3 regions of the Methylobacterium sp. M6A4_1b genome follow, and region 3 is predicted to be linked to each of the others. Evidence: predicted binding sites of a transcription regulator. Region 3 holds the regulator's gene; each other region holds the start of a gene.
What was found. Region 3 encodes PhoB, which activates phosphate uptake and scavenging genes when phosphate is short. Its sites were predicted from a motif close to TGTCATNNANCTGTCAT; they were not measured.
Positions count from the first base shown of each region.

Region 1: the regulator PhoB is predicted to act here: its motif matches at 1,298-1,314, upstream of ACLBWX_RS16725 (ExeM/NucH family extracellular endonuclease).
Region 2: the regulator PhoB is predicted to act here: its motif matches at 1,265-1,281, upstream of ACLBWX_RS09210 (ceramide glucosyltransferase).

Region 1 is NZ_JBKEZQ010000018.1:32,794-35,056, reverse strand. Features, by position in the region: gene ACLBWX_RS16725 (ExeM/NucH family extracellular endonuclease) at 1-1,122, opposite strand, end outside; gene ACLBWX_RS16720 (bifunctional allantoicase/(S)-ureidoglycine aminohydrolase) at 1,513-2,263, shown strand, end outside.
Region 2 is NZ_JBKEZQ010000007.1:29,835-32,097, reverse strand. Features, by position in the region: gene ACLBWX_RS09210 (ceramide glucosyltransferase) at 1-1,148, opposite strand, end outside; gene ACLBWX_RS09205 (NAD(P)/FAD-dependent oxidoreductase) at 1,308-2,263, shown strand, end outside.
Region 3 is NZ_JBKEZQ010000001.1:284,209-286,471, reverse strand. Features, by position in the region: gene phoU (phosphate signaling complex protein PhoU) at 58-783, shown strand; gene phoB (phosphate regulon transcriptional regulator PhoB) at 813-1,517, shown strand; gene ACLBWX_RS01390 (matrixin family metalloprotease) at 1,601-2,263, opposite strand, start outside.

The sequences.
Region 1 (2,263 bases), on a different contig from region 3:
GGTGGTGGCGTAGCTGCCCAGACGGACGAGTTGCAGCGCGCCGGTGGGGGAGGGCGGGGTCGTCGCGGTCGCCCCCTGAAACCCCTGGAGGGAGGGCGCCGCATCGAACACCGCCACGCCATTGATCACGGTGGCGGCGTCGTCGTTGACGATGGTTCCGACCGCCTCGCCATCGGTGACGGTGGCGCCGACGACGTTCGTCACCCGCAGGGCGAAGGTTTCGTTGGCCTCGAAGACCCCGTCGGCGGTCACCAGCACGCCGAAGGTGGCGGAGGTGGCGCCGGCCGCGATCGTCTGCCCGGCCAGGGCGATGGCGACGTAGTCGGAACCGGCCTGGGCGGTGCCGTCGGCGGTGGCGAGGTCGAAGGTCACGCCGCCGGCCGGGGCGGGGGCGCTGAGCGAGACCGTGAAGGTCAGGCTGGCCGTGCCCGCCTGGCCCTCGATCACCTGCGCATCGGCGATCGACAGGGCCGGCAGGGTAGCCGACGCGCTCAGGCTCGAGACCGCGATGTCGTCGATACCGATCCACTCGTCGCTGCCCACCGCGTTGGCGGTCAGGATGCGAACCTGAAGGCCCGCCGCGCCGTCGGCATCGGCCGGCAGGGCGACGCTGACGGGGGTCACCTGCGTGGCACTGCCCTGGGTGCTGGCATCGGCCACGAAGCCGGCCGGCAGGTTTTTCCAGGCGCCGCCGTCGGTCCGGTACTGAAGGGCGACGGTCTGGACGGCGTTGTCGGCCGAGCCGTCGATGTCGCGGGCGTTGAAGGCCACCGTGATGTCCCGTCGCCCGGTGGCATCGAGGTAGAGCACGAGGCTCGGCGCATCCGCCGTGCCCGAGCCCTGCAGGGCGATCGTCGGGTCGGCGAGCTCGAACTCGGCGACGCCGCCGGACCCCAGGGTAGCGGGACTGGTCTGGTTGGCGACGACGTCCGCATCGTTCGGCAGGGCCGAATCGCCGGTGATGCCCTGCGGGTCTGTGCCGGTGACGGTGGTGAGGTCCTGACCCAGATATCCGACGATGGCGGGGACCCTGCTCCAGTCGTCGTTCGTCGTGATCGCGCCGGTATCGGTCCAGGCCTGGAGCAGGGGATCGTTCGCGAGAACGTGCGGCGTCGTGGTCATGCGGACACTCTGCGGAGGCGGACGCGCCGGTGACCGGCGACCTGGTCGCGAGCCCGCATGTCCGGTCGGCGGCGCGCGAGCGGGCCGCCTTTCCCGAGGGCTTCACGCCACCGGAAGGACGTCCGCTCCGCCGCATCAGGACAGATCAGGCTCAGGCAGCCAATAGATCCGCCACGTGACAGATCGATGAAAGCAAATCGAACCCGCGATCTGCTCGCCGATCAGGTCACGGCAAAGCAATTTCCGATCGCGATCAGCATTGATCGTCGTGTCTTGATCCACGGTCCCGGAGGTTTTTTCCCGCGGCGGTTCGCGAGGGCCTCCGGCCCACCGGCGCCTTGACGCGCCGCGGCGAAGTTCGCCACATCGGCCCGACACCGGAGCCCGCGGATGACCACATCGCCCTACAACCCGCCCTGCGGCGGCCTGCCGCCCCAGACCGCGCTGATGACCGGCCGGGCCGTGTTCACCGAGGCCTACGCCGTCATCCCGAAGGGCGTGATGAGCGACATCGTCACCTCCGTGCTGCCGTTCTGGGAGGGCACCCAGGCCTGGATGCTGGCCCGCCCGCTCTCGGGCTTCTCCGAGACCTTCGCGCAGTATCTCGTGGCGCTCGCCCCCGGCGGCGGCAGCGAACGGCCCGAGCCCGACGCGGAAGCCGAAGGCGTGCTGTTCGTGGTCGAGGGCCGAGCCCGCCTCCGCCTCGACGGCCGGGCGCACGACCTGACCCCCGGCAGCTACGCCTACCTGCCGCCCGGGGCCACCTGGAGCCTGCGCAACGACGGGGCGGGGCCGACCCGCCTCCACTGGATCCGCAAGGCCTATGCGCGGGTGCCCGGCATCGAGGTGCCGCCGGCCTTCGTCACCCATGAATCGGAGATCACCCCGGCGCCGATGCCCGGCACCGACGGCGCCTGGGCCACGACCCGCTTCGTCGCCCCCGACGATGTGCGCCACGACATGCACGTCAACATCGTGGCGATGCGCCCCGGTGCCTCGATCCCGTTCGAAGAGACCCACGTCATGGAGCACGGCCTGTTCGTACTGGAAGGCAAGGCGGTCTATCGGCTCAACCGCGACTGGGTCGAGGTGGAGGCGGGCGACTTCATGTGGCTGCGCGCCTACTGCCCCCAGGCCTGCT
Region 2 (2,263 bases), on a different contig from region 3:
GGTTTGCGGGCCGTGGGCTCGGGCGCCTTCGTCCGGATGTCCATCGGATTGCCGCGCCAGACGATGGCGCCGCGCATCCAGGCGCCGATCCAGAGGAACGGGATCAGCGCGTCGCGGATCAGGAAGGCGAGGAGGAGCCGGGGATGCCGGTACCAGCGCGCCCGGGCGGCCAGGACGATCTCGGCCCCGTACCAGAGTCCGGTGAGCCCCAGGAGAAGGCCCGCCAGTGAGAGGGAGGGTGCGGCCGCGAGGGCGAGGGCGAAGGGCAAGAGCGGGCCGCAGCCTATCTCGGGGGCGAAGAACAGCGGGAAGGTGACCCGCCGGAGCCGCGCCCAGCGCAGTTGCCGCGACCAGATCTCGGACAGGGTGCGGTGCCCGAGGGGCTGGTCGAAGGGCGCGGCCACGAGGTGGACCCGGGCGCCCGCCGCGCGCACGAGCTTGGTCGCCGCCGCATCCTCGGCGATTTCCGCCGCCAGCGCCCGGATGCCGCCGCGCGCCTCCAGGAAGGGCTTGTGCCAGAGCATGCTCTTGCCCTGGGCGAAGCCGAGGCCGAGGGCCTCGCCGGTATATTGCCAGCGCGCCTGCAGGGTGTTGAGGAAGGCGCATTCCACCGCGGCGAACAGGCCGGAGGGACGTGCGCCGATCGGCGTCGAGCAGACGAGGCCGGTATCGGGGCGCCAGGCCGCCTGCAACTGCTGCAGATAGTCCGGCGGCATCGCGACGTTCGAGTCGGCGAGCACCACCCAGTCGTGACGGGCCGCCTCCCAGCCACGCACGCAGTTGTTCAGCTTGGGGTTGTCGCTGATCCGCTCGTCGCCGACGATCAGGCGGGCGGGCACCCGCGGATGCGCCGCCATCAGGCGCTCCAGAAGGGGAACGATGGGATCGGCCCCGTCGGCCACGCAGAAGATCAGCTCGTAATGGGGATGGGCCAGCTGAAAGCCGCGGGTCAGCAATTCCTCGCTGAAGGCCTCGATGCCGCAGACCGGCCGCACCAGGGAGACCGGGGCGTCCCTCGGGAACACCGAGGCGCCGTTGCGCCGTCCGATCCGCAGGGCCGCCACCGTGATGCCCACGAGGTTGACCAGCGTCAGGGCGACGCACAGCCCCAGGGCAACGGCGGCGCCCGGCTCCGACAGCTCCCGCAACGCCTGATCCCACATTCGCGACGTCTCCCGCTCGCGAGGCTCTGAAAAACGCGGCCGGGCGCGGTCTGGACACCGCGTCGCGTCTCCGGCTGCACAGCGCCCCTAACAGCCGCGCTGCTTCAGTCGTATGACAGCCTCTGACGACGAAGGGGGACAGGGGTGGCGGGACCGGCGCAGGTGGCGATCGTGGGGGCCGGGATGGCGGGGGCGAGCGCGGCGCGCCGGCTCCACGAGGCCGGCCTCTCCGTCGCGGTGTTCGACAAGGGCCGGCAGCCCGGCGGCCGCATGGCGAACCGCCGGGACCGTGAGACCGACCTCAGCTTCGACCACGGCGCGCAGGTGATGCGGGCGCACGGCCCCGCCTTCCGCCGCCGCCTCGGCGACTGGAGGGCCCGCGGCCTCGTGGCGCCCTTCGACGCGGACGGCGCCGTCACGGCCGTGCCCGACATGACCGCGCCGGTGCGCGATCTCCTCGCCGGCCTCGACGTGCGCGTCGGCCGGACGGTCACCGCCCTGGCCCGGACGGAGCACGGCTGGCGGGTCGCCCTGGCGGAGGCGGACGAGGACAGGGCGTTCGACGCGGTGGTCCTGACGCTGCCGGGACCGCAGGCGCTGCACCTCCTCGCGGCGAGCGGGTGCGCGCTGCCCGGCGTCGAGCGGGCGACCTACGCGCCCTGCTGGTCGTTGATGCTGGCCTGCGAGGCGGAGCTGTCCGTCTCGGGCGGCGTCCTGCGCCCCGCGGCCGGTCCCATCGCCGCGCTGTTCCGCGAGGGCGTGAAGCCCGGGCGCCCGCAGGCGCCGCCGGCCTACACCATCCACGCCACGCCCGCCTGGTCGAAGGCCCATCTCGAGCAGACCCCCGAGGTGGTGCGGGCGAGCCTCCTCGCGGCCATCGGCGACCTCGTCGGCGGGGCCGTCACGCCCCTGCAGGCCCGCGCCCATCGCTGGCGCTACGCCCTCGTCGAGGAGACCTGCGGCGCGCCCTGCCTCTACGATCCGGCCCAGCGCCTCGGCTATGCCGGCGACGGCTGCCTCGGGCCGCGGATCGAGGCCGCCCACGACAGCGGGCTCGCCCTGGCGGAGCGGCTGATCGCGGATCCGGCCATGAGCCCGTC
Region 3 (2,263 bases):
GCGCCAGACACCATCAGGGCGGGCACCGTGCAGGCGGCCCGATCGAGGAGCACACCCATGCCCGACCACATCGTCAAATCCTACGACACGGACCTCGAAGATCTGCGCCGCTCGATCTCCGAGATGGGCGGCATCGCCGAGAAGATGATGACCGAGGCCGGCGAGGCCCTGGTGCGCCGGGATTCGCCCCTGGCCCAGGCGGTGATCTCCGCCGATACCCGCCTCGACACCCTCCAGCGCGAGATCGAGGAGCGGGCGATCCTGCTCATCGCCCGGCGCCAGCCCCTGGCGATCGACCTGCGCGAGACCGTGACGGCGATCCGCGTGTCGAACGATCTCGAGCGCATCGGGGATCTGGCCAAGAACGTCGCCAAGCGCGTGGTCGCGATCGCCGACCAGATCCAGCCGCAGAAGATCGTCATCGGCGTCCAGCACATGAGCGACCTGGTGCAGGAGCAGCTCAAGGACGTCCTCGACGCCTATGCCAGCCGGGACATCAAGGCGGCGCTGGACGTGTGGGAGCGCGACGACGCCATCGACGCGCTCTACAACTCGCTGTTCCGCGAACTCCTGACCTACATGATGGAGGATCCGCGCAACATCTCGTTCTGCACGCACCTCCTGTTCGTGGCCAAGAACATCGAGCGCATCGGCGACCACACCACCAACATCGCCGAGACGATCCACTACCTCGTCACCGGCGAGAACCTGCTGGCCGAGCGGGAGCGCCCGAAGAACGACGCCTCCAACTACGCCACCGTGGACGTGCCCGGCGCGGCCTGAATCCGTGCCGGTCTGATCGAAAGCGCACGATGAGTACGCGTATCCTGATCGTCGAGGACGAGGAGGCCCTGACCCTCCTCCTCCGCTACAACCTCGAGGCCGAGGGGTTCATCGTCGACTCGGCCGCGCGCGGCGACGAGGCGGACCTGCGCCTGCAGGAGCAGGTCCCCGACCTCGTCCTCCTCGACTGGATGCTGCCGGCCCTGTCGGGCATCGAGCTCTGCCGCCGCATCCGCGCCCGGCGCGAGACCGAGCGGCTGCCGGTGATCATGCTCACCGCCCGCGGCGAGGAGGGCGACCGCATCCGCGGCCTCGGCACGGGGGCGGACGACTACATCGTGAAGCCGTTCTCGGTGCCCGAGCTCCTCGCCCGGGTCCGTGCCCTGCTGCGCCGGGCCAAGCCCGCCCACGTGGCCAACCTGCTGGTGGCCGGCGACATCGAGCTCGACCGGGTCAGCCACCGCATCCGCCGGGAGGGCCGCGAGATCCATCTCGGGCCGACGGAGTTCAAGCTCCTCGAATTCCTGATGCAGAGCCCCGGCCGCGTGTTCTCCCGCGAGCAGCTCCTCGACGGCGTCTGGGGGCACGACGTCTACATCGACGAGCGCACGGTCGACGTCCATGTCGGCCGCCTGCGCAAGGCCCTCAACCGCCCGCGCCAGAGCGACCCGATCCGCACCGTGCGCGGCTCGGGCTATTCCTTCGACGAGATGTTCGAGGCGGAAGCCGAGTAGCTGGGCCGAGTGACCGAAGCGAGCAGCGGAGCCGGATCGCCGGCCCCGAACGGCGCGAGGCCGGTCGGCGCCCGGGTTCGCCCTCAGGCGAACAGCATGGCGTCGGTGGGCAGGTGGACGGTGAAGCCCTTGCCCTCGTCGACCCAGTTCGGGCCGGCGGCGCCGTGGTTGATGCCGTTGGCCTCCTCGGCGCTGCCGGCGAAGTGATGCTGGCCGGTCTGGGTGTTGTAGAAGCGCTCCAGGGTCAGGCCGCCCGCGGCGCTCGCATCCGCGTAGGCCTCGAAGGCCACGCCCTCGTACTTGTAGCTCGGCGCGGTCTTCAGGACCTGGTCGCGCTCGGCGACGCTCGTCGTGAAGAAGTGGGCGTTCGAGACCGTATCGAAGAACCGGAACACGTCGACGGTGTCGGCGCCCTCGGCCGGAGTCGCCCAGGGGGTGCCCTCGTAGGTGAACCACGGCAGCGTCTGCTGGATCTGCAGCTTCTCCGCCGTGCTCGTCGTGTAGAAATGATCGCCCGTATGCGTGTCGTAGAACCGGTACACCGCCGTGACGGCGCTGGTGACCGGGGGGGCGGTGACGGGGGCCGCCGGAATCGCCGCGACCGCCGCCGGGGCGCTCGGGGCGCCGTAGAGGGCCTGGATCCCCGCGACGTCGCCGGCGCCCAGGGCGGTGACGGCCGGATTGAGGATCGCGTTCATCACCTCGGGCTTGGCGTTGTAATGGTCGAGCCCGAGGGCGTGGCCGAT